4 regions of the Streptomyces sp. NPDC102451 genome follow, and region 2 is predicted to be linked to each of the others. Evidence: riboswitches for the same ligand, from Rfam matches in the RefSeq annotation. Region 2 holds a riboswitch; each other region holds the start of a gene.
The links. A riboswitch is a leader RNA that binds a small molecule or an ion and turns the genes downstream of it on or off. The one in region 2 is predicted to bind cobalamin.
Positions count from the first base shown of each region.

Region 1: it holds a riboswitch for cobalamin, as region 2 does, so the genes downstream of both, ACIRD8_RS31215 (cobalamin biosynthesis protein) here and ACIRD8_RS16425 (ribonucleoside-diphosphate reductase subunit alpha) in region 2, are expected to answer to the same signal.
Region 3: it holds a riboswitch for cobalamin, as region 2 does, so the genes downstream of both, ACIRD8_RS05980 (ABC transporter substrate-binding protein) here and ACIRD8_RS16425 (ribonucleoside-diphosphate reductase subunit alpha) in region 2, are expected to answer to the same signal.
Region 4: it holds a riboswitch for cobalamin, as region 2 does, so the genes downstream of both, cobN (cobaltochelatase subunit CobN) here and ACIRD8_RS16425 (ribonucleoside-diphosphate reductase subunit alpha) in region 2, are expected to answer to the same signal.

Region 1 covers NZ_JBIWKD010000019.1:50,493-58,061, reverse strand. The annotation lists gene ACIRD8_RS31220 (cobyric acid synthase) at 1-1,307, opposite strand, end outside; gene ACIRD8_RS31215 (cobalamin biosynthesis protein) at 1,304-2,248, opposite strand; cobalamin riboswitch at 2,377-2,506, opposite strand; gene ACIRD8_RS31210 (hypothetical protein) at 2,682-2,903, opposite strand; gene ACIRD8_RS31205 (anion permease) at 2,916-4,166, opposite strand; gene ACIRD8_RS31200 (class II aldolase/adducin family protein) at 4,428-5,087, shown strand; gene ACIRD8_RS31195 (alpha/beta hydrolase) at 5,155-6,294, shown strand; gene ACIRD8_RS31190 (hypothetical protein) at 6,480-7,569, shown strand, end outside.
Region 2 covers NZ_JBIWKD010000006.1:189,899-197,467, forward strand. The annotation lists gene def (peptide deformylase) at 1-156, shown strand, start outside; gene ACIRD8_RS16405 (D-Ala-D-Ala carboxypeptidase family metallohydrolase) at 339-1,076, shown strand; gene ACIRD8_RS16410 (GlxA family transcriptional regulator) at 1,144-2,118, opposite strand; gene ACIRD8_RS16415 (hypothetical protein) at 2,200-2,412, shown strand; gene ACIRD8_RS16420 (ribonucleotide-diphosphate reductase subunit beta) at 2,409-3,425, opposite strand; gene ACIRD8_RS16425 (ribonucleoside-diphosphate reductase subunit alpha) at 3,425-5,821, opposite strand; cobalamin riboswitch at 5,958-6,092, opposite strand; gene ACIRD8_RS16430 (GNAT family N-acetyltransferase) at 6,133-6,633, opposite strand; gene mctP (monocarboxylate uptake permease MctP) at 6,760-7,569, opposite strand, start outside.
Region 3 covers NZ_JBIWKD010000002.1:554,203-561,771, reverse strand. The annotation lists gene ACIRD8_RS05995 (PRC and DUF2382 domain-containing protein) at 1-488, shown strand, start outside; gene ACIRD8_RS05990 (ABC transporter ATP-binding protein) at 547-1,380, opposite strand; gene ACIRD8_RS05985 (FecCD family ABC transporter permease) at 1,377-2,450, opposite strand; gene ACIRD8_RS05980 (ABC transporter substrate-binding protein) at 2,525-3,574, opposite strand; cobalamin riboswitch at 3,633-3,820, opposite strand; gene ACIRD8_RS05975 (hypothetical protein) at 3,900-4,043, opposite strand; gene ACIRD8_RS05970 (acyl-CoA dehydrogenase) at 4,067-5,917, opposite strand; gene ACIRD8_RS05965 (carbohydrate kinase) at 5,965-6,915, opposite strand; gene ACIRD8_RS05960 (type B 50S ribosomal protein L31) at 7,030-7,293, opposite strand; gene ACIRD8_RS05955 (MFS transporter) at 7,396-7,569, opposite strand, start outside.
Region 4 covers NZ_JBIWKD010000022.1:22,846-30,414, reverse strand. The annotation lists gene cobN (cobaltochelatase subunit CobN) at 1-2,067, opposite strand, end outside; cobalamin riboswitch at 2,100-2,253, opposite strand; gene cobG (precorrin-3B synthase) at 2,359-3,657, shown strand; gene ACIRD8_RS32950 (precorrin-8X methylmutase) at 3,732-4,358, shown strand; gene cobJ (precorrin-3B C(17)-methyltransferase) at 4,361-5,884, shown strand; gene ACIRD8_RS32940 (DinB family protein) at 5,961-6,476, shown strand; gene ACIRD8_RS32935 (cobalt-precorrin-6A reductase) at 6,496-7,245, opposite strand; gene ACIRD8_RS32930 (cobalt-precorrin-5B (C(1))-methyltransferase) at 7,286-7,569, shown strand, end outside.

The DNA of each region.
Region 1 (7,569 bases), on a different contig from region 2:
GCCCGCCGGAACCCGTCGCTCTCCAGCGACCCGTGCCAGTGCGTCCCCCAGACCGAGCCCACCCGGCACCCGTCGAGGAACGGTTCGCCGCCGCCCACCTCGGCGACCCCGTGATGGATCTCGTACCCCTCCACCGGCTCCCCGAGCGCCGACCCGACGGGCCGCCCCAGGACCTTCTCCCGGCCGAACCGGACCCGCACCGGAAGGAGTCCGAGCCCCTCGACCAGACCGGCCCGCGACTCCACGTCGTCCTCGATGCGCTCGCCCAGCACCTGGAACCCGCCGCAGATCCCCAGCACCGGACGCCCCTCGGCGGCCCGCCGCCGCAGCGCCTCGGCGAGTCCCCGCTCGCGCAGCCACGCCAGCGCCTTCACGGTTCCCCGCGTCCCCGGCACGATCACGAGGTCCGCGTCGACGAGCTCCTCCGCCCGGTCCACGAACCGCACGACCACGCCCGGCTCGGCCGCCAGCGCGTCGACATCGGTGAAGTTCGACATCAGCGGCACCGCGCACACCGCGATCCGCAGCACGTCCTCGCCGTGCGGCGGCGCCACCACCGACTCCCGTACGGTGCCGCGCATCGACACCCGCAGCCCGTCCTCCTCGTCGATGCCAAGACCGTGGGCGTACGGCAGCACCCCGTACGTCCGCCGCCCCGTGAGCCCCAGCAGCATGTCGAGCCCCGGCTCCAGCAGCGAGACGTCCCCGCGGAACTTGTTGACGAGGTATCCGGCGACCAGCGACTGGTCCTCGGGGCTCAGCAGCGCCGTCGTGCCGAAGAACGAGGCGAACACACCGCCCCGGTCGATGTCGCCGACCACCAGCACGGGGAAGCGCGCGGCCCGCGCGATACCCATGTTCACGATGTCCGTGCGCCGCAGATTGATCTCGGCGGGGCTGCCCGCCCCCTCGCAGATCACCGCGTCGTACGTGTCCCTCAGCTGTTCCAGACAGTCCGTGACCGTTCCCAGCAGCGCCTCCTGGCGCCCGCCGTGGTAGCCGCGCGCACTCATCTCGCCGACCGGCTTGCCCATCAGGACGACCTGGCTCGACCGGTCACTTCCGGGCTTGAGCAGCACCGGGTTCATCAGCGCCGACGGCTCCACCCGGGCGGCCTGCGCCTGCATCGCCTGGGCGCGGCCGATCTCCGCCCCCTCCCGGGTGACGAACGAGTTCAGCGACATGTTCTGCGCCTTGAACGGCGCGACCTTCACGCCCCGGCGCACCAGCCACCGGCAGATCCCGGCCGTGACGACGCTCTTGCCCGCGTCCGACGTGGTCCCCGCGACCAGCAGCCCGCCGCTCATGTGGTTCTCCGTCCCATGGCCAGCCGCCCCGCCGCGCACACGGCGAGGGCCAGCACACTCACCCGGCGCGACAGCCGCACCGCGCGTTCGATGTCCGTGGTCCGCACGTCCCTGCCCGCCCCGCCGTTGAGCACCGGGCGGTGCTCGACCCGCCCGCCGTACGCGAGGGTGCCGCCGAGCCGTACGCCCAGCGCCCCCGCGAACGAGGCCTCCACCGGGCCCGCGTTGGGGCTGGGATGCCGGCCCGCGTCGGCCCGCCAGGCCCGTACGGCCTCGCGGGGGCGTCCCCCGGCGGCCACGGCCAGCACGGCGGTGAGCCGGGCCCCGGGCCAGCCGGCGACGTCGTCGAGCCGGGCCGACGCCCAGCCGTAGCGCCGGTGGCGGGGCGACTTGTGCCCGACCATGGCGTCCAGGGTGTTGACGGCCCGGAAGCCGACCAGCCCGGGCACTCCGCCGAGCGCTCCCCACACGAGGGCGCCCACGACGGCGTCGGAAGTGTTCTCGGCGACGGACTCCACCACGGCGCGGGCGATCTGCTGCCCGTCCAGCGACTGCGGATCGCGGCCGCACAGGTGCGGCAGCCGCTCCCGGGCCAGTTCGACGTCCCCGGCGGCCAGCGCCCCGCCGATGGCACGGGCCTCCCGGCCCAGCGAGGTGCCCCCCACGACGGACCAGGTGGCGGCGGCGGTCAGCGCCACCGCGGCGGCGGGACGGTTCCGTACGGCACGGGCCGCCAGCGCGGCGGCACCCGTGGCGCCCCCGGCGCAGACGAGCGTGTGCAGGGCGCCCCGGCCGCGGTGGTCGCGCCACAGCCGGCTCTCGACGGCCGCCGCCGCACGCCCGAAGGCGGCGACGGGGTGGCCCCGGCGGGGATCACCGAGCAGCAGGTCACCGATCAGGCCGGCGGCGGCGCCGTACGCGAAGATGCGGTCGGCTCGCACGACTCAGCCGGCCGTCGCGCCTCGAAGGGCCTCGGTGACAGGTGGTTCGGCGACCGACGCAGGGCAGCCCGACATGGCGTATGTCCTCACTCAGGGTCCGCGCCCTGGTTCGACGTGACCGGCGACGAGAGTCTCCTGGCTTCCGGATCCGCAGTTCCTCCGGCCTTCCAGTCCGCGGTGGCGGACCGTGACTTCCGTGTGGAGGCTGCTCCCCGGTGACAGTGGCGGGACCGCGCCGGATTCGCACCGGCTTCCTCTCCTGTCGCCGTAAGGCCGGCCGGCATCCGGTCGGCCTCAATGGCTCCGGCAGTCCACCATGCCCCGCGAACGCCAGTCAACCTGCCGTTGACCTGCGAGCCTTCAGTGTGCTGAGACGCACATCGGCCGGACACACACGGGGTGTGTCCGGCCGGTGAGGGTGCCCGAGGGGGTGTCAGGCGACGATCAGATAGATCCCGTACGCGACCGCCGCCGCGCACAGCCCGAAGCAGGCGTACGCGCCGGTGCGCGCCAGGCCGGTGGAACCGCCGCCCTGCGCCGTCGAGGCCTGCTTGGCCAGGCCCGTGACGCCGAGGGTGAAGAGGCCGACCAGTGCGACGGTGACCACGAGGCTGACGCCGAAGACGGAGGCGAGAGCTGCCCAGTCGATGTTCATGCGGATGCGTCCTTACACCGTGGCTGGATCGGCCGGGGTTCCGGCCGTCGGAGCCGGGGCCGGGATGGTGGTCTTGAGTTCCGGTACGACGGCACCGGCGGGCGGCGGGCTGACCGCCGAGATGGCGGTGGTGACGACACCCGCGGGCTCGGTGTCCGCGTTCACGTTGGTGTGGTCGACCGGCTTGCGGCGCGACAGCAGCCAGATGGCGCCGGAGCCCGCCACGAGCAGCACGGCGACCACCGCGACGCCCCAGGGCCCCTGCTTGGTCAGGAACTCGGCCCCCGCGCCGACCAGTCCGGCCGCCGGCAGGGTCAGACCCCAGGCGACGAACATCCGGGTGGCGGTGGACCAGCGGACCACGCCCCCCTTGCGTCCGAGGCCCGCGCCCATGACGGCGCCGGAGCAGGACTGCGTGGTGGAGAGGGAGAAGCCGAGGTGCGAGGAGGCCAGGATGACCGTGGCCGCACTGGTCTGGGCCGCGAAGCCCTGCGGCGGACGCAGTTCGGTGAGGCCGCTGCCCATGGTGCGGATGATGCGCCAGCCGCCGAGGTAGGTGCCCATCGCGATGGCGATACCGGCGGAGGCGATGACCCAGACCGGCGGGTTGGAACCGGGGGAGAGCACGCCGCCGGTGACCAGGGCCAGGGTGATGATGCCCATGGTCTTCTGCGCGTCGTTGGTGCCGTGGGCGAGCGAGACGAGCCCGGCCGAGGCGATCTGGCCGGCGCGGTAGCCCTTGGCGGTCGACTTCAGCTGGGCCTCGTCGGTGATCTTCCGGTTGAGGCGGTACGTCAGCTTCGTGGCCAGGAGCGCGGCGATGCCGGCCACGACCGGCGCGGCGACGGCCGGCAGCAGGACCTTCGTGACGACGGTGCCGCCGTTGATCGAGGACCAGCCGGCCGACATGACCGCGGCGCCGATGAGGCCGCCGAAGAGTGCGTGGGAGGAACTGGAGGGGAGGCCGACCAGCCAGGTCAGCAGATTCCACAGGATCGCGCCGACGAGCGCCGCGAAGATGACCTCGGTTCTGAGGCCGTTCTCGTTGATGATCCCGCCGGAGATCGTCTTGGCGACCTCCACCGACAGGAACGCGCCGACGAGGTTGAGAACGGCGGACATGGCCACCGCTGTCTTGGGCTTGAGAGCGCCGGTCGAGATGGTGGTGGCCATCGCGTTGGCGGTGTCGTGGAAACCGTTCGTGAAATCGAACACGAGAGCTGTCACGATCACGATCGCAAGCAGCAGCGTGATGTGTTCCATTTACCCAGGCAATCGTTCGACGTCATTGGCACGTGGAACGTAAGCAACCAGGGTGAACGGAAGATGAACTGGGCAGGGCGGCACGGTGACCCCAACCGCGTACGCCGGTTCCGCTTGTGTGCGTGATGCGTGGCCGGGCGTCCCCCGCGCCGGGCTGGGCCCGGCCCCCGCCCCGCGACGCCCCTCGAACTCGTGCCCGGCGCACCCTCCGAGGAGACATCGGTCACCCGGCCCGTCGGTCCCTGACCCTAGGATCCCCGCATGAGTGACGTGCGTACGGACGCGATCGAACGGGCCTGGGGCGGTGTCGTCGCGACCGCCCGGCGGACGGCGGCGGACGGCCTGGTCGTCGGCACCTCGGGCAACGTCTCGGCCCGGGTCGGAGGGACCGTCCTGGTCACCCCCAGCGGGGTGCCCTACGACCGGCTGGGCCCCGGGGACGCGGTCGGCGTCGACCTCGAAGGCCGACAGGTCCTCGGCGACCTGGTCCCCACCAGCGAACTCCCGCTCCACCTGGCCGTCTACCGGGGCAGCGACGCCGGGGCCGTCGTCCACACCCACGCCGTGCACGCCACGGCCGTCTCCACCCTCGTCGACGAGGTCCCGCTCGTCCACTACGCCGCCGCCCTGCTCGGCGGCCCCGTCCGCACCGCCGCCTACGCCCGCTACGGGACGCAGGAGCTCGCCGACACCATGCTGGACGCCCTGCGCGACCGCACCGGCTGCCTGCTGAGGAACCACGGCACCGTCACCTACGGGGACACCCTCGACGAGGCCTACGACCGCACCGCCCAGCTCGAATGGATGTGCAGACTCTGGCTCACCGCGAGCTCCGTACCCGGCCTCCGGCCGAGCCTCCTCACCCCCGCCCAGCTCGATGACGTGCAGGACGCCCTGAAGGGGTACGGCCAGCCCGGCTGAGCCGGGCGCCGCATCGTACGGCCGCTGCCCACTGGCATCCGGAGCCCCCGCCCAGGACACTGGAGCCGTGCGCCCGGCAACAGCGGCGGCAGTGGCCGCCACATCGATCCTCGGCGTCGGCGCGGCAGCGGTCGCCGCCGGCCGCTACGCCAGCGATGCCGCCCTCGGGGCGCCCTCGCCACGGCCCTTCCCGGCCGACCGCCGTCTCACCGTGCACGCCACCGCGGCCGGACAGATCACCCTGACCCGCTCCTTCTCCGCGCTGCGCCCCGGCACGTACGGACTGGCCGGCCGGGGCGTCCACGCGGTGGCCGGCCCGGTGATCGAACAGGTGCCCGGCCATTCCGTGATCTCCCCCGACACCGTCGTACGCCGGCTGGAGCGCGTGACCCTCGGAAGCCTGAAGCCGGGCACCCGGGTCCGCCTCACCCCGGAGCTCCACCGCGGCGACCCGCTCGCCGCCCTGGGCCTCGCGTACAAGGAGGTCGGGGTCCCCGGGGAACTCGGCATCCTGCCGGCCTGGTTCGTGCCCGCCGCCCGGGACACCTGGGTGATCACGGTGCACGGCCTCGGCACCACCCGGGACCACCCCCTGAACGTGATGGGATTTCTCCACGCCCAGCAGTTCCCCGTGCTCGACCTGGCCTACCGCGGCGACCCGGGCGCCCCGCGCTCCCCGGACGGACTCGCCCACCTCGGCGAGTCCGAATGGCGCGACCTCGACGCGGCCATCCGCTACGCCGTGCGCTACGGCGCCGAGAACGTCATCCTGTACGGCTGGTCGTCCGGCGCCTCGATGGCCCTGCACGCGGCCGTCAACTCAGCCCTCCGCGACCGCATCAGCGGTCTCGTCCTCGACTCCCCGGTCCTGGACTGGAAGACCACCCTGCGCGCCCTCGCCTCCGCCCGCGGCGTCCCCTCCGCGCTGCTGCCCCTCACCGTCCGGGCCGCCCAGGGCCAGACCGGGCTGCACGGCGCCCCGCTCCTGGACACCTCGGTGCCGACCGCCCTGCACGCCCCCACGCTCGTCGTCCACGGCCCCGACGACACCCTGGCCCCCTGGCAGCCGTCCCAGGAGCTTGCCGCCCGCCGTCCCGACCTGGTGACACTGCACCCGGTACCGGAGGCTCCGCATGCGGCGATGTGGAATGCCGACCCGGCGGGTTACGAGGAAGTGCTCAGGCGCTTCCTCACGCCCCTGATGTGAGCTGATGGCCCGGAACCACCCGGTTGGTGCCCCGGTCCGAAAGCCCCGCGAACCCCGGTGACACGGCTTCCGTTTGGGCTTTCGGCCCGTCAGAGGCAAGACTGCTCCTCGTGACGTCCCGTACCCCGCGCGACTCCAGGCTGCGACTTGTCCGCCCTCGACCCCAGGCGACCGCCCGCAAGGCCGTGACGACCCGGCGCACCAGGCCGGCCCCCCGCCCACCCGAGGGCACACCACCCCCGGCGGAACTGGCACGCCAGGCCAGGGCCGTACTGGCCGACGCCGTACGGATCGCCCACTGGGCCGCGGACGGCACCCGCACGGGCTCCGCCCCGCTCGCAGCCCAGGCCCTGGAACGGGCCGCCGCCGCGCTGGAGCTGTCCCCGGCCCAGGTCCGCACCGGCTGGGACCGGGCCAGGCTGGCCGGGCTCATCGAGCTGCACGGGGACACCGCCCGCCCCGGCTGGCGGCTGCGGGCCTGGGACCGCGACGACTCCGCCGTGCTCCGCGGCTGGGTGGCGCTCTTCGACGCCTGGTCGCTGGTCCACGCCTCACCCGAAGGCATCGAGGCCACCGCCGTGGCCGAAGCCGTCGAGGCCGTGCCCCAGGTGCTCTCCCTCCTCCAGCTCTCCGCGGGCGCCGTCACCGTGCCCGCCCTCCTCGACCTCCTGGGCCAGCGCGTCGCGGAACTCCACGAGGAGCGGTGCGAGGTGCCGTACGGGCCGCAGGAGCAGCCCGTGCCCGCGGGCAAAGGGTCCGCCGAGCTGAACGCGCTGCTGCTCGACTGGGCCCTGGAGGGCCTCGCCTCCGTCGGCGCCCTCACCCTTGGCGCCGGTCACGCCACCCTCACCCCCCTGGGCAACTGGGCGGTCTGGGTCAAGCTGGAGCAGATCTGCGTCGCCGCCCAGAGCCCGGCCGGCAACATCGAGCAGTCCGCTGCCGACATGCTGCTCGGCTGCGCCCGGCTCACCCCGGGGCCGGCCCGCGCCGAATACCGGGCCTGGCTCGCCGCCCGGCCCGTCGGCAGCGCCGTCGCCGAACTCCTGGCCGTCGCCCGGGGCGAGGACGCCCTGCTGCGCGGTCTCGCCTTCGAGGCGCTGCGCGTCGTCGGCGCCCCCGCCGAGCCCGTCGTCCGCTCCGTCGTCACCGAGGCGCCGCTGCGCCCCTACGCACTGCTCTGGCTCGCCGAGTACGAGGGCACCGACCCTGACGACGCCCAGGACGTCCTCAGCCGTGAGGAAGCCACCTGGCTCTGGGTCGACACGGCCGCGGCCG
Region 2 (7,569 bases):
CGGGGCAGCGGCTACTTCGCGCGCTGCCTCCAGCACGAGACCGACCACCTGTACGGCTACCTGTACATCGACCGGCTGTCGAAGCGGGACCGCAAGGACGCCCTGAAGCAGATGGCGGAAGGCACCGCGCGCTACGAGGTCGTCCCGAACGACTGACGCCGCACCCGTACGGAGAAGGGCCCTGCCGCCGGCGGGGCCCTTTCCTGTGGCCGGTGTTGCGCGCGGGTGCGGCGGGATCGTCAACCAGTGTTGTCCCGGGCGTAGTTGACGCGCGTCGACCCGTCCGCCAGGCTCATCCCCACGCCATGCCACCGCGCCTCATACGCAGGGAGACCCCCATGCTCAGACGGACCGCACATCTGCTGCTCGGCATTGTCATGACCATGGCTTTCGCGATCGGCGGTGCCGTCGTCACCGCCGGAACCGCGCAGGCCGACGGCTGTTACACCTGGACCCGCACCCTGTCGTCCGGCGCCACCGGCAACGACGTCACCCAGCTCCAGATCCGGGTCGCCGGCTATCCGGGGTACAACTCCGTGCTGGCCATCGACGGCTCGTACGGCCCGGCCACCACGGCCGCGGTCAAGCGCTTCCAGTCCGCGTACGGCCTCGCGGCGGACGGGGTCGCCGGGCCGGCCACCCAGGCCAAGCTCTACGCGCTCCAGGACGACGACTGTACCCCCGTGAACTTCACCTATCCCGAGCTCAACAAGTGCAACAGCACCTGGGCGGGCGGAGCGGTCGCCGCGGGCACGGCCAAGGCCAACGCCCTGAGCAGCATGTGGAAGCTCCAGGCCCTGCGACACGCGCTGGGCGACCAGTCGATCCGCGTCACCAGCGGCTTCCGGTCCACCTCCTGCAACTCCGCGGTGGGCGGAGCGACGAACAGCCGTCATCTCTACGGTGACGCGGTCGACCTGGGCGCCGGGCCGCACTCCCTGTGCACCATCGCCAAGCAGGCCCGCAACCACGGATTCAACGGGATCCTCGGCCCGGGCTACGCGGGGCACAGCGACCACATCCACGTGAACCAGGGGCCGAGCCACTTCTGGTCCGCCTCGCAGTGCGGCATCTGAGCGCACGCCCGCAGTGACGAGGCCCCGCCGGGGTGATCGCGTGATCACCCCGGCGGGGCCTCGTCCGTCAGGCCGCCTCCGTCATGCCGGCCGGCCCCCGGAAGGTGCGCCGGTAGGCGTTCGGGGTCGTGTCCAGCGAACGTACGAACTGGTGGCGCAGCGCCGCCGCGTTCCCGAAGCCGGTCTGTCCCGCGATCGTGTCCATGGTCGCGTCCGAGGTCTCCAGCAGGTGCTGTGCCAGCAGCACCCGCTGCCGCAGCAGCCAGCGGTACGGCGTGGTGCCGGTCTCCTGCTGGAAGCGGCGGGCGAAGGTCCGGGGCGACATGTGGGTCTGGGCGGCCAGCTGCTCGACGGTCATCTCCTGGTCGAGGTGGCGCTCCATCCAGGCGAGGGTCTCCCCGACGGTGTCGCACCGGGTGCGGGGCAGCGGGCGCTTGATGTACTGCGCCTGGCCTCCGTCCCGGTGCGGGGGGACCACCATGCGGCGGGCGATGGCGTTCGCGACGCCGGGCCCGTGCGCCTGGCGGACCAGGTGCAGGGCGGCGTCGATGCCCGCGGCCGTGCCCGCCGAGGTGATGACCGCTCCCTCGTCCACGTAGAGCACATCGGGCTCCACGCAGGCCTCGGGGAAGCGGCGCGCCAGCTCGTCGGCGTGCCGCCAGTGGGTGGTGCAGCGGCGGCCGTCCAGCAGCCCGGCCGCGCCGAGGACGTAGGCGCCGGAACAGACGCTCAGCACCCGCGACCCGCGCTCCACGGCCCGGCGCAGGGCGTCCAGGACCTCCTCGGGGTACGTGCGCTCCATGAAGTGGCTCCCCGCCGGTACGGCGATGAGGTCGGCCTCCTCCAGGCGGTCGAGACCGTGGGGGGTGCTGATGGAGAACCCGGCGTGCGTGCGGAGGACCGGGCCCTCGGCCGACACGACCGCGAAGTCCTGGACCGGCAGCCCCTCGTCGGAGCGGTCGAGCCCGAACACCTCGCACAGGACGCCGAGTTCGAAGGGGTGGACCTCGTCGAGCAGCAGGACGGCGACGTTGTTCAGCATGGAGTCAGTGTGGCAGCAATTCGATGCTGTGTGACAGTCCTGCCACTGCCGGAATTCCGGCGCACGGACGACAGTGGAGCCATGAACACATTCCTGAGCTACCTGGCCGTAACCGCACTTTTCGCCCTCGTCCTGCTGCCCGCCCTCGTCGGGTTCACGCGGGAGCGCCGGATCGACCGCGAGCTCCGCGAGGCGGAACGGCGCCGGGGCGCCGAGCCCCCGCAAGCGGCAGGCGCCGCGCAGCCGGTCATGGCCACGCGGCGCCCGTACATCAGGTCCTGGGCGAGGGTCTAGAAGTCGTCGTCGAAGCCGACCGACCCCTCCACCGCCACCTGGTACGCGGAGGGGCGGCGCTCGAAGAAGTTCGTCAGCTCCTGCACCCCCTGGAGCTCCATGAACGAGAACGGGTTCTCGGAGCCGTAGAGCGCGGGGAAGCCGAGCCGGGTGAGCCGCTGGTCGGCGACGCACTCCAGGTACTGGCGCATCGACTCGGTGTTCATCCCCGGCAGGCCCTCGCCGCACAGGTCGCGGCCGAACTGCAGCTCCGCCTCGACGGCCTCCTTCAGCATGTCGGTGACCTGCTGCTGGAGCTCGTCGTCGAAGAGCTCCGGCTCCTCCTTGCGGACGGTGTCCACGACCTCGAAGGCGAAGTTCATGTGCATCGTCTCGTCGCGGAACACCCAGTTGGTGCCCGTGGCGAGACCGTGCAGCAGGCCGCGCGAGCGGAACCAGTACACGTACGCGAAGGCGCCGTAGAAGAACAGGCCCTCGATGCATGCGGCGAAGCAGATCAGGTTGAGCAGGAAGCGCCGGCGGTCGGCCTTCGTCTCCAGCCGCTCGATCTTCTCGACCGAGTCCATCCAGCGGAAGCAGAACTGCGCCTTCTCGCGGATCGAGGGGATCTCCTCGACCGCGTCGAAGGCCGCCGCGCGGTCCTCCGGGTCGGGCAGATAGGTGTCGAGCAGCGTCAGATAGAACTGGACGTGCACGGCCTCCTCGAACAGCTGACGCGACAGGTAGAGCCGCGCCTCCGGGGAGTTGATGTGCTTGTACAGCGTCAGCACCAGGTTGTTGGAGACGATCGAGTCGCCCGTCGCGAAGAACGCGACCAGCCGGCCGATCATGTGCTGCTCACCGGGCGAGAGCTTGGCGAGGTCGGCGACGTCGGAGTGCAGGTCGACCTCCTCCACCGTCCAGGTGTTCTTGATCGCGTCCCGGTAGCGCTCGTAGAAGTCCGGGTAGCGCATGGGGCGCAGGGTCAGTTCGAAGCCCGGGTCGAGCAGGTTCTTGTCTTCGTTGGAGCTCATTACTGGCATGCCTCGCAGGACTCGGGGTTTTCGAGGGAGCAGGCGATCGCGTCCGCGTCGGGGGAGGACGCCTGCTGTACGGGAATGGGGGCGGTGGCGGCGGTCTTCCCGGACGCGGCACGCGCGATGCGGGTCGCCGGGCGGGAGCGCAGGTAGTACGTCGTCTTCAGCCCCTGCTTCCAGGCGTACGCGTACATCGAGGAGAGCTTGCCGATCGTCGGCGTCTCCAGGAACAGGTTCAGCGACTGGCTCTGGTCGAGGAAGGGCGTACGGGCCGCCGCCATGTCGATCAGGCCGCGCTGCGGGATCTCCCACGCCGTGCGGTACAGCGCCCGCACGTCCTCGGGAATCCAGGCGAAGCCCTGGACGGAGCCGCTCGCCTCGCGCAGCGCCTCACGGGTGCGCGCGTCCCAGACGCCGAGCCGCTTCAGCTCGTCGACCAGGTAGGCGTTGACCTGGAGGAACTCGCCGCTGAGCGTCTCACGCTTGAAGAGGTTGGAGACCTGCGGCTCGATGCACTCGTACACACCGGCGATCGAGGCGATCGTCGCCGTCGGCGCGATGGCCAGGAGCAGCGAGTTGCGCATCCCGGTCTTCGCGACCCGGGCGCGCAGGGCGTCCCAGCGCTCCGGCCAGTTCAGCTCGGTGTCGTAGTGGTCGGGGTGGAGCACACCGCGGGCGGCGCGGGTCTCGGACCAGGCGGGGAGGGGACCCGACCGCTCGGCGAGGTCGCAGGAGGCCTCGCACGCGGCGAGCATGATCCGCTCGGAGATCCTCGTGGAGAGCGCGCGGGCCTCGGGGGAGTCGAAGGGCAGGCGCAGCTGGAAGAAGACGTCCTGGAGGCCCATCGCGCCCAGACCCACCGGGCGCCAGCGGGCGTTGGAGCGGCCGGCCTGCTCGGTCGGGTAGAAGTTGATGTCCACCACGCGGTCGAGGAAGGTCACGGCGGTACGCACGGTGGCGTCCAGGCGCTCCCAGTCGATCGAGCCGTTCGCCACGAAGGCGCCCAGGTTGACCGAACCGAGGTTGCAGACGGCCGTCTCGCCGTCGTCGGTGACTTCGAGGATCTCCGTGCACAGGTTCGAGGAGTGAACGACGCGGCCCGGCTCGGCGGTCTGGTTCGCGGTCCGGTTGGAGGCGTCCTTGAACGTCATCCAGCCCTGGCCGGTCTGCGCGAGGGTCCGCATCATCCGGCCGTACAGCTCACGCGCCGGGATCGTCTTGCGGGCCAGGCCCTTGGCCTCGGCCGCGCGGTAGGCCGCGTCGAACTCGTCGCCCCACAGGTCGACCAGCTCGGGGACCTCGGCGGGGGAGAACAGCGACCAGCCGGTGTCCGCGTCGACACGGCGCATGAACTCGTCCGGGATCCAGTGCGCCAGGTTGAGGTTGTGCGTACGCCGCTGGTCCTCACCCGTGTTGTCGCGCAGCTCCAGGAACTCCTCGATGTCCGCGTGCCAGGTCTCCAGGTACACGGCGGCGGCACCCTTGCGCCGGCCCCCCTGGTTGACCGCGGCGACGGAGGCGTCCAGCGTCTTCAGGAACGGCACGATGCCGTTTGAGTGCCCGTTGGTGCCGCGGATCAGTGAACCCCGGGCGCGGATGCGGGAGTACGAGAGGCCGATGCCGCCCGCGTGCTTGGAGAGCCGCGCCACCTGGTGGTAGCGGTCGTAGATCGAGTCCAGCTCGTCCAGCGGCGAGTCCAGCAGGTAGCAGGAGGACATCTGCGGGTGCCGGGTGCCGGAGTTGAAGAGGGTGGGGGAGGACGGCAGGTAGTCCAGCCGGTTCATCAGGCCGTACAGCGCGGCCACTTCCTCCAGGGCGCGCTCGGAGGTGTCCTCGGCGAGCCCGGCCGCGACGCGCAGCATGAAGTGCTGCGGGGTCTCCACGACGTCGCGGGTGAGCGGGTGGCGCAGCAGGTACCGGCTGTGCAGCGTCCGCAGTCCGAAGTAGCCGAAGCGGTCGTCGGCGCCGTCGGCGAGCGCCTCGTCGACCAGCGCGTCCAGGGCGGCGGCGTGCAGTGTGACGAACTCGGCCGTACGGTCCGCGATCAGGCCCTCGCGGTGCCCGACGGCGACCGACGCCGAGAAGGAGACGGCGCCCTGGCCGGCGGCCTCGTCCGCGATGGCCCGGGTGAGGAGCCGAGCGGCGAGCCGGGAGTAGGCCGGGTCCTCGGAGATCAGGCCGGCGGCGGCCTCGGTGGCCAGCGAGCGCAACTCGGCCTCGTCCGACCGGGCGTTGCGGCCGCGCAGTGCGGCGGCGGCCACCCGTCCGGGATCGGTGTCGGGCAGATCGGCGGTGAGGCCGGTCAGGGTCCGCAGCAGTGCGGTCCCGGGCGCGTCGGTCGTGCGGCCTTCGGAATCCGTGGCTGAAACCGGGTCGGCTGGCGCGATGGTCACTGGGGCTATCCCTCGCTCGGCTCAGGGCCTGCGGGAGCGGGGCAGCCGGACACGGCGGCGCCCGGGGAGGGGCAGCACGGCGCACGGCGTCCACCGGCCCTCCGCGGGGCCCGGACGTCTCGACGCCCGGATCGGTCGAGCCGGGCGCACTGTCGACAGGTCTTCGGACTTCGGGTGCGCAAAGCGCACCGATCACACCGTTGCGGGACAGTTCCGGATTCTCACCGGATTCCCCTGCGGCGACAGCGAGGTCGAGCATACATGTGGGGGCTGCCGAATGAAGAAGCCCCCACATCTTGTGTCGTGATGGCTCAGAGCTCCAGGCGGAATGTCAGGAGTGCGAGGCCCGGAAGAGGGCACCAGTCCCGCTCAGGAGTCCGTACGAAGCCGAGGCGGCGGTAGATCCGATGGGCGCCCAGCATGGCCGGGGCCGTCGACAGGACGATCCCCGAGACCCCCTCGGCGGCCCGTGCCCGCTCGATACAGGCCCGTACGAGAGCCTCACCCACGCCTCGCCCGCGGGCCTCCGGCGAGACGGCCAGCATCCGGAACTCGGCCTCGCCGCCCCCGGCGATGTCCGCCCACGGGCTGCCGGGCGCGACGTAGGTGACACCGCCCAGCGGCCGGTCGTCGGCGTCCAGCGCGACCAGCACCTCGGCCTCCGCCGCCCGCCGCTCGACGGCGCGGAGCTGCTCCAGGTAGGGGTCCTCGGCGCCGAAGTCCAGGAGCCCGTCGCCGAGATAGGCCTGGGCGGTGATCTCGGCCAGATCCGCGAACTGGGAGGGCAGGGCCGGCCTGATCGATACGTCCATGGGCGCAGTCTGCCGCAGGAGGCGGGCACGGCGCGCCCCCGTTCCGTACCGGGGCCGTCGGCCGTGACGACGCCGTCCCGGCAGGGAGACCCTGCCGGGACGGCGTCACGCGTACTCCTGGGGCGGTCAGTGGCCGCCCGGGGCGCCCGCCGTGGCCGGCGGGAGCTCGGCCTTGACGCCGGGGTCGCCCGCGTCCGCCGTGTAGTCGGACGGAGAGGTCTCGTCCACGCCGGCCGGTGCCTTCACCGCGTTGAGGACGAACGTCAGCACGACCACGACGACGACGTTGAGCACGAAGGCGGTGAGGCCGATGTAGCCGATCTCCCCGATGCCCGGGATCTCCTTCGAGGACCCGCCGAAGTGCTTCTGGGTGGGGCTGGCGACGCCGTAGGCGGCCACCGTGCCGTAGATCATGCCGACCGCCCAGCCCGCGATCAGGGCCCAGCGGTGGAACCACCGGGTGAACAGGCCGCCCACCAGGGCGGGCATCGTCTGGAGGATCCAGATACCGCCCAGCAGCTGGAAGTTGATCGCGACCGTCTTGTCCATGGTCAGGACGAAGGCGAGCGCGCCCACCTTCACCAGCAGCGAGACCAGCTTGGAGACCTTGGTCTCCTGGGCCGGGGTCGCGTCCGGCTTGAGGAAGTCCTTGTAGATGTTGCGGGTGAAGAGGTTCGCCGCGGCGATCGACATGATCGCGGCGGGCACCAGGGCGCCGATCCCGATCGCGGCGAAGGCCACACCGGCGAACCAGTCGGGGAACATGTTCTCGAACAGCTGCGGGATGGCGAGCTGGCCGTTGTCCACCTTGATCCCGGCGGCGATCGCCATGAACCCGAGCAGGGCCAGCAGACCCAGCATCAGCGAGTACAGCGGCAGGATCGTGGTGTTGCGCCGGATCACCTCACGGCTGCGGCTGGAGAGCGTCGCCGTGAT
Region 3 (7,569 bases), on a different contig from region 2:
ACACGTCGTCCACGTCCCGCCCGCTCGCCGGAGCCGGAGCCGAGCGGTCCGCCGCAGGTGCCGGCGGCCGTGAGGAGATGGTCCGCTCCGAGGAGCAGCTCCAGGTCGGCACGGAGGAGTACGAGAGCGGAAAGGCACGCCTGCACAAGTACGTCGTGACCGAGAACGTCACGCGGACCGTGCCGGTGTCCCACGAGGAGGTGCGCGTGGTGCGCGAGCCTCTGCAGCCGGGCGAGAAGGTCACCGGCATGAAGGGGACCGACCTCGGCGATCAGGACGTCGAAGTCACCCTCCACGCCGAACGAGCCACCGTCCGCAAGGAGGCGGTCCCGGTGGAGCGGGTCCGTCTCGAAACCAGCAAGGTCACCGAGCAGAAGGAAGTCTCCGCCGAACTCCGCAAGGAGAAGATCGACTACGCGGACGGCAAGGACGACATGGGCAGCGGCAAGGACACGGGCGGCGAGTTCGGCCAGGGACGTCGTCGCTGACCCCCTCACACAGCGGCGAAAGGCCGCGCGACAGTAGCGAGGGGCGGACCCGGGTGGTTCACGGGCCCGCCCTCTCGTCGCACTTGTGCGGTCCGCGGACGGCCTCGCCCGGCAGGAACCGCACCGCGGGGCGCCCGTCGGGCCCTTCCGGTGTCACGACCGCGCGTACCCGGTAGACGTCGGCGATGAGTTCCTCGGTGATGACCTCCGAGGGCGTTCCGCCGGCGACCACCCGGCCCTCCTTCATGACGGTGACCCGGTCGCAGAACATGGCGGCCAGATTGAGGTCGTGCAGGGCGATCACCGCGGTGACGGGCAGCGCGGCGACCAGGGACAGCAGCTCCAGCTGGTGCTGGATGTCCAGGTGGTTGGTGGGTTCGTCGAGCAGGAGTTCACGCGGCTGCTGGGCCAGGGCGCGGGCGATCTGCACGCGCTGGCGCTCGCCGCCGGACAGGGTGTGCCAGGACTGCCCGGCGCGGTCGGCGAGCCCGGTGCGCGTGAGTGCCTCGCGTACGGCGTCGTCGTCCTCGGGGCCCGGCCCTGACCAGGCGCGCCGGTGCGGGATGCGGCCGAGTCGTACGACGTCCAGCACGCTCAGGTCGACCTGGGTGGAGGCGTGCTGGTCGACGACGGCCACCCGGCGTGCCACGGCTCGCCGGCCCGTCTCGGCGAGGGTGCGGCCGTCGAGCGTGACGACGCCCGCACCGGGGGCGAGTACGCCCGCCATCACCCGGAGCAGCGTGGTCTTGCCGGAGCCGTTCGGCCCGAGGAGCCCGACGGTGGTGCCGGGCGGCGGCGCGATGCTCACCCCGTCGAGGACGATCCTCCCGCCGGCCTCCCTGCTGACCCGCGCGGCCCGCAGGCCGTCGCCGGGGGTCTCCGTCCGGTTCACGGGCTCCTCCGCGTGCGGTGCAGGATCAGGACGAAGACGGGCACCCCGATGAGGGAGGTGACCACGCCGACCGGGACCTCCTGGGGGTCGAGGACGGTCCTGGCCAGCGTGTCGACCCAGACCAGGAACACGGCTCCGGCGAGTGCCGTCACCGGCAGCAGCCTCCGGTGCCCCGACCCGGTCAGCGCCCGGGCCGCGTGCGGCAGGACGAGGCCGACGAACCCGATGGCGCCCGCCGAGCTGACGAGGGCCGCGGTCAGCAGCGCGGTGGTGCAGAGCAGCACGATCCGGGTGCGGGCCACGTGCACCCCCAGCGCGGCGGCGGCGTCCTGGCCGAAGGCGAAGGCGTCGAGCGTACGGGCGTGACCCAGGCAGATCAGCAGGGCCACGGCGAGCACGGCGGAGCACATCCACACGTCGCTCCAGCCGACCCCGCTCAGTGAGCCGAGCAGCCAGAAGAGCACGCCCTTGGTCTGCTCGGCGTCGGCGGCGGTCATCACGACGAAGGAGGTGAGCGCGGAGAAGAGCTGCATGGCCGCGACCCCGGAGAGGACGACCCGGTCGGTGGATCCGCCGAGTGTGTGGCTGAGCAGCAGAACGAGGGCGAAGGAGAGCAGGGCCCCGGCGAAGGCGCCGCCCGAGACGGAGACCGCTCCCCCGCCGACGCCCAGGACGACGACCACGACCGCGCCGGTGGACGCCCCCGAGGAGACGCCGAGGACGAACGGGTCGGCGAGCGGGTTGCGCAGCAGCGACTGCATCACGGTGCCGCACACCGCGAGCCCGGCGCCGCACACCGCGGCGAGCAGGGTGCGGGGCATGCGCAGGTTCCAGATGATGCCGTCCCGGATCGGGCTCAGCCGCCCGTGACCGATGCCGAGGTGCGAGGCCACCGCCGACCAGACGTCCGGGACCGAGATGCGGGCGGGACCGATGGTGACGGCGACCGCGACGGACAGGAGCAGCAGGGCGATCCCTGCGCTCCACAGCAGGCCGTCACGCAGGATCCGGGCCCCTGCGGCAGCCGGGACCGCGGGCGGCTGCTCGACGCGCACTCCCGTGATGTGCACGTCCGTCGGTAGGTCCGGCAGGTGCGCGGTCCCGTGAAGGGATTTCGGTACGTCCGGTACGTGTCCGGTGTCCGTCACCCCGCGAGTCCGAACGAGCGCAGCCCGGCCGCCACCTGCTCCACGCCCTCCACGGTCCTGATGGTCGGATTCATGGCCTGGCCGCTGAGCAGGACGTACCGCTTGTGCTTGACGGCGTCCAGGTTCTTCGTGGCGGGGTTGGACTCCAGGAACTCGATCTTCTTCTGGGCGCTCTCGGCGGTCTGCGACTTACGGGTCAGGTCGCCGATGACCAGCACGTCGGGGTTGCGGTCGGCGACGGTCTCCCAGTTGATCTGGGGCCATTCCTCGTGGGTGTCGTCGAAGACGTTCTTCGCGCCGAGCTCCCCGGTGATGATGCCGGGGGCTCCGCAGCACCCCGCCAGGTAGGGGGCCTCCGCGTTGGCGAACCAGTAGAGCATCGTGGTGTCGGACGCGTCGATGCCCGCGGTCGCCTTGTCGATGCGGGTCCGGAGGCTCGTCACCAGCTTCTCGCCCCGCTCCGGGACGCCGAACACCTTCGCCAGGTCGCGCACTTCGCCGTAGACCCGGTCCATGGTCAGAGGCTCGGTGCGGGAGCCGTCGCTGCTGCCGGTGTTGTCCTTGCCCGCGCAGTCGGCGGGTGAGAGGTATGTGGGTACGCCCAGTTCCTCGAACTGGTCGCGTGACGCCACGCCGCCCTTGCCGAGGGTCGACTCGAACGAGGCGGTGACGAAGTCGGGTTCCTCGGCGAGGACCTTCTCGGAGGAGGGCTGGTTCTCGGCGAGACGGGGCACCGTGGACTCGTCCTTCTCCAGGCCCTTCATCACCGGGTCCGTCCAGGTCGCGGTGGCGGCGAGCCGGTCGGCGAGGCCCAGGGAGAGGAGGATCTCCGTCGATCCCTGGTTGAGGGAGACGGCGTGCCGCGGTGCGGCGTCGACGGTCACCGTACGGCCGCAGTTCTTCAGGGTCACCGGGAAGCCTGCGGCGGCGTCGTCCTGCGCGGTGTCGGCGGCGGGCTCGTTCCCGCCCCCGCCGCAGGCGGTCAGGAGGACGAGTCCCGCGACGAGCAGGGCAGTTCGGCGTACGGTGCTGGCTATGGGCGGCACGGAGTCCCTCGGCGTTCTCTGGGCTCATGCGCGAAGCCCGGTACGGAGTTCCGCTCCCGGTGCGGAAGCGGGTGCCAGCAGGTCTTCGGACTCGGGTTCGTCCGGACGGGGCGCCTTCCCGGTGCACCCGAGGGTGTCCCAGTGGCCGTGGCCCCGCCCGTCCCCCTCACCGCTGCGCGTCAGCTCCGGATTCGCACCGGATTCCCTGACTCCACGTGGAGTGTGACTGGCGTCTGCAAGCTATCACGCGACGTGGGGGCGGCCTCGGGGCCGTCGCCGGTACGGCGGGCGTCTCCCCGCCGTACCGGCGCGGACGTCGGGCGGGTCAGCTCTTGGGGTGAACCGATTCGCCTCCGTCGGTGTGCGGCTTCCCGCTCCGGCGGGCGAGCACGGATGTGGTGCCCCAGTAGGCCAGCAGGACGGCGCGCAGTCCAAGGATCTCCAGGCGCTCGCCCAGTCGGCCGCACATCGCCCGCCCCCTGCAGCCGGCGCTCATCGGGCGTCCGCCGGGCCGGTGTTCCACGGGCCACCGGGATCGTCGTAGGCGTCCGCGTAGCCGGGGCCGGCGATCGGCCAGTCGGCGAGCAGTTCCTCGGGCAGGGCGAAGGACTCGGCCAGTTCGGCGGCGTGCGTGGCGACGGCCGCCACATGCTCCTCCACGGCCTCGGGGAGGGCGTCCACCTGATCGCCGCTCAGGAGACCGGCGGCCAGCAGATCGCCGCTGTTGCGGGAGAGCCACTCGAAGACGAACAGCCGCTCGAGCTCCCCCAGCCGGTCCCTGGCCGCCCCCGGGGGAAGCGTCGCGCGGGCCTCGGCGTAGGCCTCGGCGGCCTGCCGGTACGCATAGGCCTCGACCCCGCGCAGGGCGGGGCCCGAGGCCGAGTTCCACCTCTCCAGGGCGTCGGCGTCGGGCGCCCGCAGCGCGCGGGTCCTGGCCCTGGCGAACCAGATGTCCTGGACCGAGGCGAGGAGGCTGCCCAGGAAGCGCGGGTCGGCCAGGTCGCCGGGGTGCGGGGCCGGGCCCGGGACGTCGTCGCGGCCGGGCTCGGCGGCGAAGAGCATGTCCGCGGCCGCCTTGGCGTACAGGGCGATGTTGTCGCCCTCGGCGGTGATGGCCCCCTCCACGCCCGTGACGAGTTCGGTCATGCCGTTGTTCTCCAGGAGCGCCTGCGCGCCGCAGCGTTCACGGCTCTCGACGATGACGTCTCGGGCCCGCCAGGTGATCCACGCCTTGGCGACGTCGACGAGTCTGCCCGCCTCCGCCCGCCCGTCCTCGTCCGTGCAGGCCTCCCACCGCTCCTGCGCCCTGCGGTACAGCAGGCTCATGGCGAAGACCGTGGCCATGGCCGAGGCGAGCGGTCCGTGATGGGTCCGGTGGGCGTTGACGGGGACCGGCGGCGCGCCCCGGCTGCCGGAGATCATCCGGTGGCCGCCGTAGCGCACGGCGACCGCCAGGGTCGCGCGGGCCGATCCCGCCGCACAGGCACTCATGGAGATCCGGCCGGGGGTGACCCGCCCGATCGAGGTGAGGAAGCGCCGCCGCCTGTCCCCCGGCCCGGTCCTGAACTCCCCCGGTGCGTCGCCCTCTTCGGCGGATCCCAGCAGGGCGTCCCGCTCCACGAAGAGCCGGTCGAACGAGGTCAGGCAGTGGTCCACCGGGCTGCCCATCCGGGCGGGCAGCCGGCGCACCCGGATGCCCGGCAGCGCCTCCGCGTCGTCGGTGAGCGGCACCAGGAAGAGGCGTACCCCGTGGTCCGAACCGTCGGCGACCAGGCGGGCGGCGACCAGGCCAGACTTCGCCCCGCCCGCCGGGCTCGTGTTGGGCATGAACTTCTGCGCGCCCGGGTTGGGGGTGTGCAGGACGAATCCGTCCCGCTCACGGTCGTACGTGGCGGTGGTCTCCATGGCCGCCGCGTTGTTGCCGTGCGCCACCTCCGTACAGAGGAAGGTGCCGATGCGCCGCATCGTCAGGTAGTCCGACAGGTCGCGGCGGCCGGCGCATTCGTGGTCAAGGAGGCTGCCGAGGAAGAGGTTGTAGTGGATGCCCGCCACGGTCGTCAGCGCGGGGTCCACCGGGCCGAGCCAGGCGTGCAGGGCGGCCAGCGCGCGTGGGTCGGAGGCGAGGCGCGCTCCGCTGTCCAGGGAGAGGTTGAGGATCCGCAACCGGTCGTAGGCGAGTTCCAGGCGCTCTTCGGGCGTTCCGCCGGCGGGGCGGCGGAACGGTTCTGTGCTGATCAGCCGCTGCCAGAATCCGTGCTCGCGGCGGTGTCCCGGGCCGAGGAGGACGCCGGTCAGCAGTTCGGTGGTGGACGGTGGGACGGTGTCGGTAAGGGTCACGGTCATGAAAGAATCAACGACCGTGGTGCGGGCGAGGACACCCCCTCGACCCCCTACCGCTCCGGGGCCGGTCCGCTGGTCAGAGCCGCTGACAGCTCCTCCTCGTCGGGAGGCAGGGCGCCTGCCCGTGCGACGGTCACGACGGCCGACGCCACGGCGTGGCGCAGTACGTCGCCCAGGACCTCGGCGTCCAGGGTGCGCAGCCGTGCACGGCTCCCCGCCCCGAGCAGGCCGTGCGAGGCCAAGGCGTGCAGCGTGCCGGACATGAAGGCGTCACCGGCGCCCACGGTGTCCACGACCTGGACGGGCGGCGCCCCGGCGCTCACGTCCGTGCCCGGCACGAACGCTGTCGCGCCTGCGGCTCCGCGGGTGACCAGGACCAGCGCCGGCCCGGACCGGAGCCAGCGCTCGGCGGCCTTCTCCGGGGCTTCGTCCGGGTACAGCCACCGCAGGTCCTCGTCGCTGGCCTTGACGATGTCGCTCAGCGCGACGATGCGCTCGGCCCGGTGCACGGCAAGGGCGTGGTCCCCCATCAGCGCGGGCCGCACGTTGGGGTCGTAACTGACGGTCGCCGTCCTCCGGAGCGACCGGACGAGCTCCAGGACGGTGTCCGCACCGGGCTCGAGGGCGGTGGCGACGGAGCCCGTATGAACGTGCAGGGGCGGCTCCCCCGAGGGCGCGACCGGGCCCAGCGTCCAGGTGATCTCGAAGCTGTACGTCGCCCGGCCTGCGTCGTCCAGCTCGACCGTGGCGGCCGGGGTGGGCGCGTCGGCGCCGTCCGTCAGGACCCGCACCCCGGCGGAGGCGAGGTGGTCCTCGATCAGCCGCCCGTCGGAGTCCTGGCCGAGCTGGGTGATCAGAGTGGTGTCCCGGCCGAGTCTGGCCAGACCGTACGCGACGTTCGCGGGACTGCCGCCGGGGTGGATCCGGTCCGGGGCGCCCGGCAGCCGGACGATGTCGGCGACGCATTCGCCGATGACCAGCAGGGCGGGGCTGTCGGGCATGGGGGCGGGTCTCCTGGGGAACGCGGGCGGTCGTGCCCCGGTGAGGCGCGGCGGTCACGGGGCACACTGCCGACGATTCTGCCCCGTGTGCGGAAAGCCGTGGAGACCCGGGGCTCAGGAGGCGTCCCCACCCCCCTCGTCACCGTAGCGGCGCTCGAACTTGGCGACCTGGCCCTCAGTGTCGACCACCCGCGCCTTGCCGGTGAAGAAGGGGTGGCTCTCGGCGGAGATCTCCACGTCGATGACCGGGTAGCTGTTGCCGTCGTCCCAGTCGATCGTCTGCTCGCTCGACGCGGTGGACCGGGTCAGAAAGGCGTACCCGGCGGAACGGTCGCGGAAGACGACGGGACGGTACGACGGGTGCTTGTCCTGCTGCATCTCGGCTCCTGGAAGTACGGGGATCTCGCGTCCCGGCTCCGGGCCAGCCTGGCCAAGGGCGCGGCCCCGCGCGATCCGGGGCGTCCGTACGGAGCAGAGAGGTCAGCCCCCGTCCCACCCGGGGGCGGGGGCGGCCTGCGGAGCGGAGGCGGTGCGCCGGGTCCACAGGAGTGCTCCGGCCAGAAGCACCACGGCACCGAGCAGCCAGGGCAGCGGCCCCGCGGGCAGTGCGCCGACGACCAGGCCGGCGGCCGCCCCCACGAGTTGCTGGGCCAG
Region 4 (7,569 bases), on a different contig from region 2:
GGCCCGCAGGATCGCGAGGATCAGGTTGACGCGGGCCGTTCCGGTGGGCGCGGCGCCCAGGACGTGCAGGCCGTCGCGGATCTGGACGTCCTTGATCTCACAGAGCCAGCCGTCGAGGTGCATGATGAACTCGTCGAAGCCCTCGTCTTCGGGCCGGTCCTCCAGGCCCAGGTCGTGGTCGAGCTTCGCGGCCTGGATGAGGGTCCAGATCTGGGCGCGGACGGCCGGCAGCTTGGCCGGGTCCATCGCGGCGATCTGGGCGTGCTCGTCCAGGAGTTGTTCGAGGCGGGCGATGTCGCCGTAGCTGTCGGCGCGCGCCATCGGCGGCACCAGGTGGTCGACCAGGGTGGCGTGCACACGGCGCTTGGCCTGGGTGCCCTCGCCGGGGTCGTTGACCAGGAACGGGTAGACCAGCGGCAGATCACCCAGCGCGGCGTCGGGGCCGCAGGCGGCGGAGAGGCCCGCGTTCTTGCCGGGCAGCCACTCCAGGTTGCCGTGCTTGCCGAGGTGGATCATCGCGTCGGCGCCGAAGCCGTTGTCGTCGGCGGACGCGGCGATCCAGCGGTAGGCGGCCAGATAGTGGTGCGAGGGCGGCAGATCGGGGTCGTGGTAGATCGCGATCGGGTTCTCGCCGAAGCCGCGCGGCGGCTGGATGAGGATCAGCAATTTGCCGCGGCGCAGCGCGGCGAGCACGATGTCGCCCTCGGGGTTGCGGGACCGGTCGACGAACATCTCGCCGGGCGCCGGGCCCCAGTGCTCCTCCACGGCCTCGCGCAGCTCGGCAGGCAGCGTGGCGAACCAGCGGCGGTAGTCGGCGGCCGGGATCCGGACCGGGTTGCGGGCCAGCTGCTCCTCGGTGAGCCACTCCTGGTCGTGGCCGCCGGCCTCGATCAGCGCGTAGATCAGCTCGTCGCCGTCGCCGGAGACCAGGCCCGGGATCTCCTCCTCGGGCCCGAAGTCGTAGCCCTCGGCGCGCAGTCGGCGCAGCAGGGCGACGGCGCTGGCGGGGGTGTCGAGGCCGACCGCGTTGCCGATGCGGGAGTGCTTGGTGGGGTACGCGGACAGGACGAGCGCGATCCGCTTCTCGGCGGCCGGGATGTGCCGGAGCCTGGCGTGCCGTACGGCGATCCCGGCGACCCGGGCGGCCCGCTCGGGGTCGGCGACGTACGCGGGCAGGCCGTCCTCGTCGATCTCCTTGAAGGAGAAGGGGACAGTGATCAGGCGGCCGTCGAACTCGGGCACGGCGATCTGGGTGGCGGCGTCCAGCGGGGAGACGCCCTCGTCGTTCTCTTCCCACGCGGCGCGCGGGCTGGTCAGGCAGAGCGCCTGGAGGACGGGCACGTCGAGGCCGGTGAGGGCGCCCGCGTCCCAGGACTCGTCGTCGCCGCCGGCCGACGCGGTGGCCGGCTTGGTGCCGCCCGCCGCGAGGACGGTGGTCACGATGGCGTCGGCGGCCCGGAGTTCATCGATGAGCTCGGGCTCGGGGGTGCGCAGCGAGGCGACGTACAGCGGGAGGGGGCGGGCGCCCGCGTCCTCCACGGCGGTGCAGAGCGCCTCGACGAAGTCGGTGTTCCCGCTCATGTGGTGGGCGCGGTAGTAGAGCACCGCGACGGTCGGGCCTGTGACGTCCCGGGCGGTCCGCTCCAGCGGGCCCCACGCGGGGGCCGGGGCGGGCGGCTCGAAGCCGTGGCCGGTGAGCAGCACCGTGTCGGAGAGGAACCGGGCCAGCTGCTCCAGGTTGGCGGGGCCGCCGTGCGCGAGATAGGCGTGCGCCTCTGCGGCGATGCCGATCGGCACGGTGGAGGCGGCCATCAGCTGGGCGTCGGGGGCCTGTTCACCGGTGAGTACGACGACGGGGCGGCCGGTGGCGAGCACCTGGTCGAGCCCCTCCTGCCAGGCACGGACACCACCGAGGAGGCGTACGACGACGAGGTCCGTGCCGTCCAGGAGCTGCGGCAGGTCGTCCAGGGAGAGCCGGGAAGGGTTGGCGTAGCGGTAGCTGACCGGGCCCTGGGAAGCGCGGGCGCTCAGCAGGTCGGTGTCGGACGTCGACAGGAGCAGGATCATGCGGCGTCAGCCCTTCCTCGGGGTATCCACGCCCCGGGCAGTTGTCGGACGGCTGGAGTTCCTGACTCGCACGGCCTCAGGGGGCCGGGCTCACAGTGGCGGGACCGCGCCGGAATCTCACCGGGCTTCCTCCGTGTCGCCGTCTGGCGATGGCGGGCCGAACGGACCGCCGCTAGGCATAGTAGGCGGCGGGTGGGGGGTCCTGACCAGACGGCCCCCGCCCTGACCGGCGGCGGAGCGGTGTCCCGTACGTCACAGTGACCGTAGGGGCCCGCCACGGTCACGGTCGGTATGCTCGCCGCCATGTCCGCCTCCCCCCTGACGCCCTCGTCTCCGGGCGATGCGTGTGCCCGGAGCAGCGGTGACGCCTGCCCCGGAGCGCTGCGTCTGCACCGGGCGGACGACGGTGCGCTGGCGCGGATCCGCATACCCGGCGGGGTGCTGACACCCCGCCAGGCAGGGGCGCTGGGGCAGGCCGCCGAGCGCTTCGGTGACGGTGAGTTGCATCTCACCTCCCGGGGCAATGTGCAGCTGCGCGGGCTTTCCCCGGGCTGCGGTGGCGAGCTGGCCGGGCTGCTGGACGAGGCCGGGCTGCTGCCCTCCGCACGGCACGAACGTGTACGCAACGTGGTCGCGTCCCCGCTCTCCGGGCTCGACGGCCTCGGGTCCGTCGACATCCGCCCCTGGCTGACCGGACTCGACCGCCTTCTCTGCGGAAGCGACGGCGCGACGGCGCTCTCCGGACGTTTCCTGTTCGCCCTCGACGACGGCCGCGGCGACGTGGACGCGCTCGGCGCCGACCTCACCCTCCTCGGCCACGACGACGACGCCCTGCTGCGCGTCGGGGACGGTGACGCCGTCCTCCGCGTCCCCTCCGCCGACGCCCCCCGCGCCGCCCTGACCGCCGCCGAGGCCTTCCTCGACTCCGCCCGGGACAGCGGCGCCTGGCGGGTGAAGGACCTGCCGGACGCCACGGCGGCCGCGCTTCCCGCCGAGGTCGTACGACGGTTGCGGGAGGCCGGCATCCTCGCGGTCCCGGGCCGCCGTCCCCGCCCTTCCGAAGCCCTGCCCCCGGCCCCCGGTCCCGTCCCGGTCGGCCGTGGAGAGGCCGCGCTGTCCGTCGGCGTACCGCTGGGGCGGCTGGACCTGACGCAGTGGCGGCTGCTGTCGAGCGCCGGGGAACTGCGTCTCACCCCGTGGCGCGGGGCCGTCGTCACCGGGATCCCGACCGACCGCGCGGACGGCCTGCTCGACGGCCTCTCCGGGGCCGGTCTGATCACCGGGCCCGGTTCGCCGTGGGCCGGTGTGGGCGCCTGCATCGGGCGGCCCGGCTGCGCGAAGTCGCTGGCCGACGTACGGGCCGAGGCGGGGGCCGCCGTCGGACCCGTCGGACGGCTCCCTGTGTACTGGTCCGGCTGCGAACGCCGCTGCGGCCATCCGCACGGGGAGTGGATCGACGTCGTCGCCACCCCCGGCGGACACCGGATCTCGCACGTACGAGGGGACCGGGCCACCGAGGCGGCCACGGTCCGGGACGACCCGGCCGCGCTCGCCGCCGCCGTGGCGGCGGCACGGGGCACGCGCACCTGACCACCACGCACCACCACCCCCTGTTCGACCTGTTCGATCTGCTCGATCTGCTCGATGAAGAAAGCGACAGCACTGTGCACCAGTACGAGAAGGACGGACCGGCGATCTACCGCCAGTCCTTCGCCACCATCCGCGCGGAGGCGGATCTGGCAGAGCTGCCCGCCGACGTGAGCCAGGTCGCCGTCCGCATGATCCACGCCTGCGGCATGGTCGACCTCGTACGCGATCTCGCCTTCTCGCCGAACGCGGTGGCCGACGCCCGTGCGGCGCTGCGCTCCGGCGCACCGATCCTGTGCGACGTCGCCATGGTCGCCAGCGGTGTCACGCGCAGGCGGCTGCCCGCGGACAACGAGGTGATCTGCACCCTGTCCGACCCCGGCGTCCCCGAGCTGGCCGCGAAGCTCGGCACCACGCGCAGCGCCGCCGCCCTGGAGCTGTGGCGGGACCGGATGGAGGGCGCGGTCGTCGCCGTCGGCAACGCGCCCACCGCGCTCTTCCGGCTGCTGGAGATGATCGAGGAGGGCGCCCCGCGCCCCGCCGCCGTCATCGGTGTGCCCGTCGGTTTCATCGGGGCCGCCGAGTCCAAGGAGGCCTTGGCCGCCCACCCTTCGGGTCTTGAGCACCTCGTCGTGCGGGGCAGGCGGGGTGGCAGCGCCATCGCCGCCGCCGCCCTCAACGCGATCGCCAGCGAGGAGGAGTGAGCATGCCCGAGCAGCAGCACACCGGCGGCACGGGACGGCTGTACGGGGTCGGGCTCGGCCCGGGCGATCCGGCGCTGATGACCGTACGGGCCGTGCAGATCATCGGTGAGGCCGATGTCATCGCCTACCACTCCGCCCGGCACGGACGCTCCATCGCCCGCTCGATCGCGGCGCAGTACATCCGCGCCGACCACATCGAGGAGGCGCTGGTCTACCCCGTCACGACGGAGACCACGGACCACCCGGGCGGTTACCGGGGCGCGCTGGACGAGTTCTACGCCGAGGCCGCGGCCCGCCTCGCGGTGCACCTCGACGCCGGGCGCACCGTCGCCGTGCTCGCCGAGGGCGACCCGCTCTTCTACGGCTCGTACCAGCACATGCACAAGCGGCTCGCGGACCGGTACGACACCGAGGTCATCCCCGGTGTCACCTCGGTCAGCGCCGCCGCCGCCCGTCTCGGCACCCCGCTCGTCGAGGCCGAGGAGGTGCTGACGATCCTGCCCGGCACCCTGCCGGAGGAGGAGCTGACGGCACGTCTGGCGGCCACGGACTCCGCCGTGGTGATGAAGCTGGGACGGACGTTCCCCGCCGTGCGCCGCGCGTTCGAGGCGTCCGGCCGGCTGCCCGAGGCGCGGTACGTCGAGCGCGCCACCATGGCAGGGGAGCGGACCGGCGACCTGGCGGACACCGACCCGGACTCCGTGCCGTACTTCGCGGTCGCCGTGCTGCCCAGCCGGATCGACGCCCCCCGGCCCTCCCCCGCCGCCGGCCCGGGGACCGGCGAGGTCGTCGTGGTCGGCACCGGACCGGCCGGACCGCTCTGGCTGACGCCCGAGACGCGCGGGGCGCTGGCCGCCGCCGACGACCTGGTCGGCTACACGACGTATCTGGACCGGGTGCCGGTGCGGCCGGGCCAGCAGCGGCACGGATCCGACAACAAGGTCGAGTCCGAACGGGCCGAATTCGCCCTGGACCTGGCCCGCCGGGGGCGCCGCGTGGCCGTGGTGTCCGGGGGCGACCCGGGGGTCTTCGCGATGGCGACCGCCGTCCTGGAGGTGGCCTCGCAGGACGCGTACGCGGACATCGCGGTGCGGGTGCTGCCCGGGGTGACCGCGGCCAACGCCGCCGCTGCCAGGGCCGGTGCGCCGCTGGGCCACGACTACGCCACCATCTCGCTCTCGGACCGGCTCAAGCCGTGGGAGGTCATCGCCGGACGGCTCCGCGCGGCGGCCACCGCCGACCTCGTGATGGCGCTGTACAACCCCGGCTCCCGCAGCCGGACCTGGCAGGTCGGCAAGGCCCGTGACCTGCTGCTGGAGCACCGCTCCCCGGACACCCCGGTGGTGCTCGGCCGCGATGTCGGAGGGCCGGCGGAGAGCGTACGGACCGTGCGGCTGGCCGATCTGGACCCGGACGAGGTGGACATGCGGACGATCCTCATCGTCGGGTCCTCGCAGACGCGGTGGGTGCGGCGGGGCGACGGGCGGCAGATCGTCTGGACACCGCGCCGCTACCCGGAGGAGTGACCGGGGGGGCGTCGCCCGGGACCGTGTCCGGCGGCGGCCCGGCCCGTTGTCGGACCCCCGTGCCACGATGGCGATCATGAGCGATCCCGTACGCCACATGCCTCCCCTGGACGCCGACGAGCGGACCTCCCTGGAGAGCTGGCTCGACTTCTACCGCGTCACGCTCGCCCAGAAGTGCGAGGGCCTGACGGAGGACCAGCTCCGCGAACCGGCCGCCACCCCGTCGCAGCTCACCCTGCTGGGGCTCGTCCAGCACGCGGCGGAGGTCGAGCGGAACTGGTTCCGCCGGGTCCTCGCCCAGGAGGACGCGCCGCCGATCCACGACCCCGGGGCCGACCCGGAGGGCAGGGACGGCGGGTTCGACCTGGCGGAGGACGCGACGTACGAGCAGGCCCGCGCCGTGTGGCAGGCGGAGATGGACCGGGCCAGGGAGAACTGCGCGGCCCGCGCGCTCGACGACACCGTGCCGTTCGGCGGCGGCGGCCGGGTCACCCTGCGCTGGATCTACACGCACATGATCGGCGAGTACGCACGCCACTGCGGCCACGCCGACCTCGTACGGGAAAGGATCGACGGCCGTACGGGCGTCTGACCCCGCCGGCCCTACGGGATCACGCGCCCGTGAGCTGGTGCAGCAGGGCGCGTGCCTCCTCCGGCGTCCCCGCGACCGGCACCCCCGGGGGGACCGGCGGCCGTCCGACCACCACCACCGGGATGCCGGCCTCGCGGGCGGCGGCGAGCTTGGGGGCGGTCGCGTCACCGCCGCTGTCCTTCGTGACGAGGACGTCGATGCGATGGCGCCGGATCAGCTCCCGCTCGCCCTCCAGGGAGAACGGCCCCCGGTCCAGCAGCACCTCCATCCGCGCCGGGTACGGGACGTCGGGGGCGTCCACCGAGCGCATCAGGAACCAGAGCGCGTCCAGACCGGCGAACGCCGCGAGGCCCATGCGCCCCGTGGTGAGGAAGACGCGCGACCCGAGCTCCGGCAGCAGATCCGCGGCGCCCGCGAGGGAGTCGGTGAGGTGCCACCGGTCGCCCTCGACCGGCACCCAGCCGGGCCGACGGAGGGCCAGCAGGGGAACATGGACAGCGGCGGCGGCCGAGGCCGCGTGGAAACTGATCGTTCCGGCGAAGGGATGGGTGGCGTCGATGACCGCATCCACATGGTGTGCGCGGATCCACTCCGCCATGCCCTCGGCTCCGCCGAAGCCGCCGACGCGCACCTCGCCGGGCGGCAGCTTCGGGTGTGCGACGCGCCCCGCGAGTGAGCTGGTCACCCGGATCCCGTCCGCTGCCACCAGGGACTCCGCGAGCCGACGGGCCTCCGTCGTGCCGCCGAGGACGAGTACGTGCAAGGGCATCGGATCGGTCCGTCCATGAGCAGTGAGGCGCACGCCATTCATGAGCAGTGAGGCGCAGGGCGGGCGCACCGCCCAACTCAAGCACACCGGTCTCCGGCCGGGATGGACCACCGGGGCCTGCGCGACGGCGGCGACCACGGCCGCGTACACCGCCCTGCTGACCGGCGAGTTCCCCGACCCGGTGACCATCACCCTGCCCAGGGGCCAGACCCCCGCCTTCGCGCTCGCGGTGGAGGAGCTCGCCGAAGGGCGGGCCACCGCGGGCGTGGTCAAGGACGCGGGCGACGACCCCGACGTCACGCACGGAGCGCTGGTGCGGTCCAC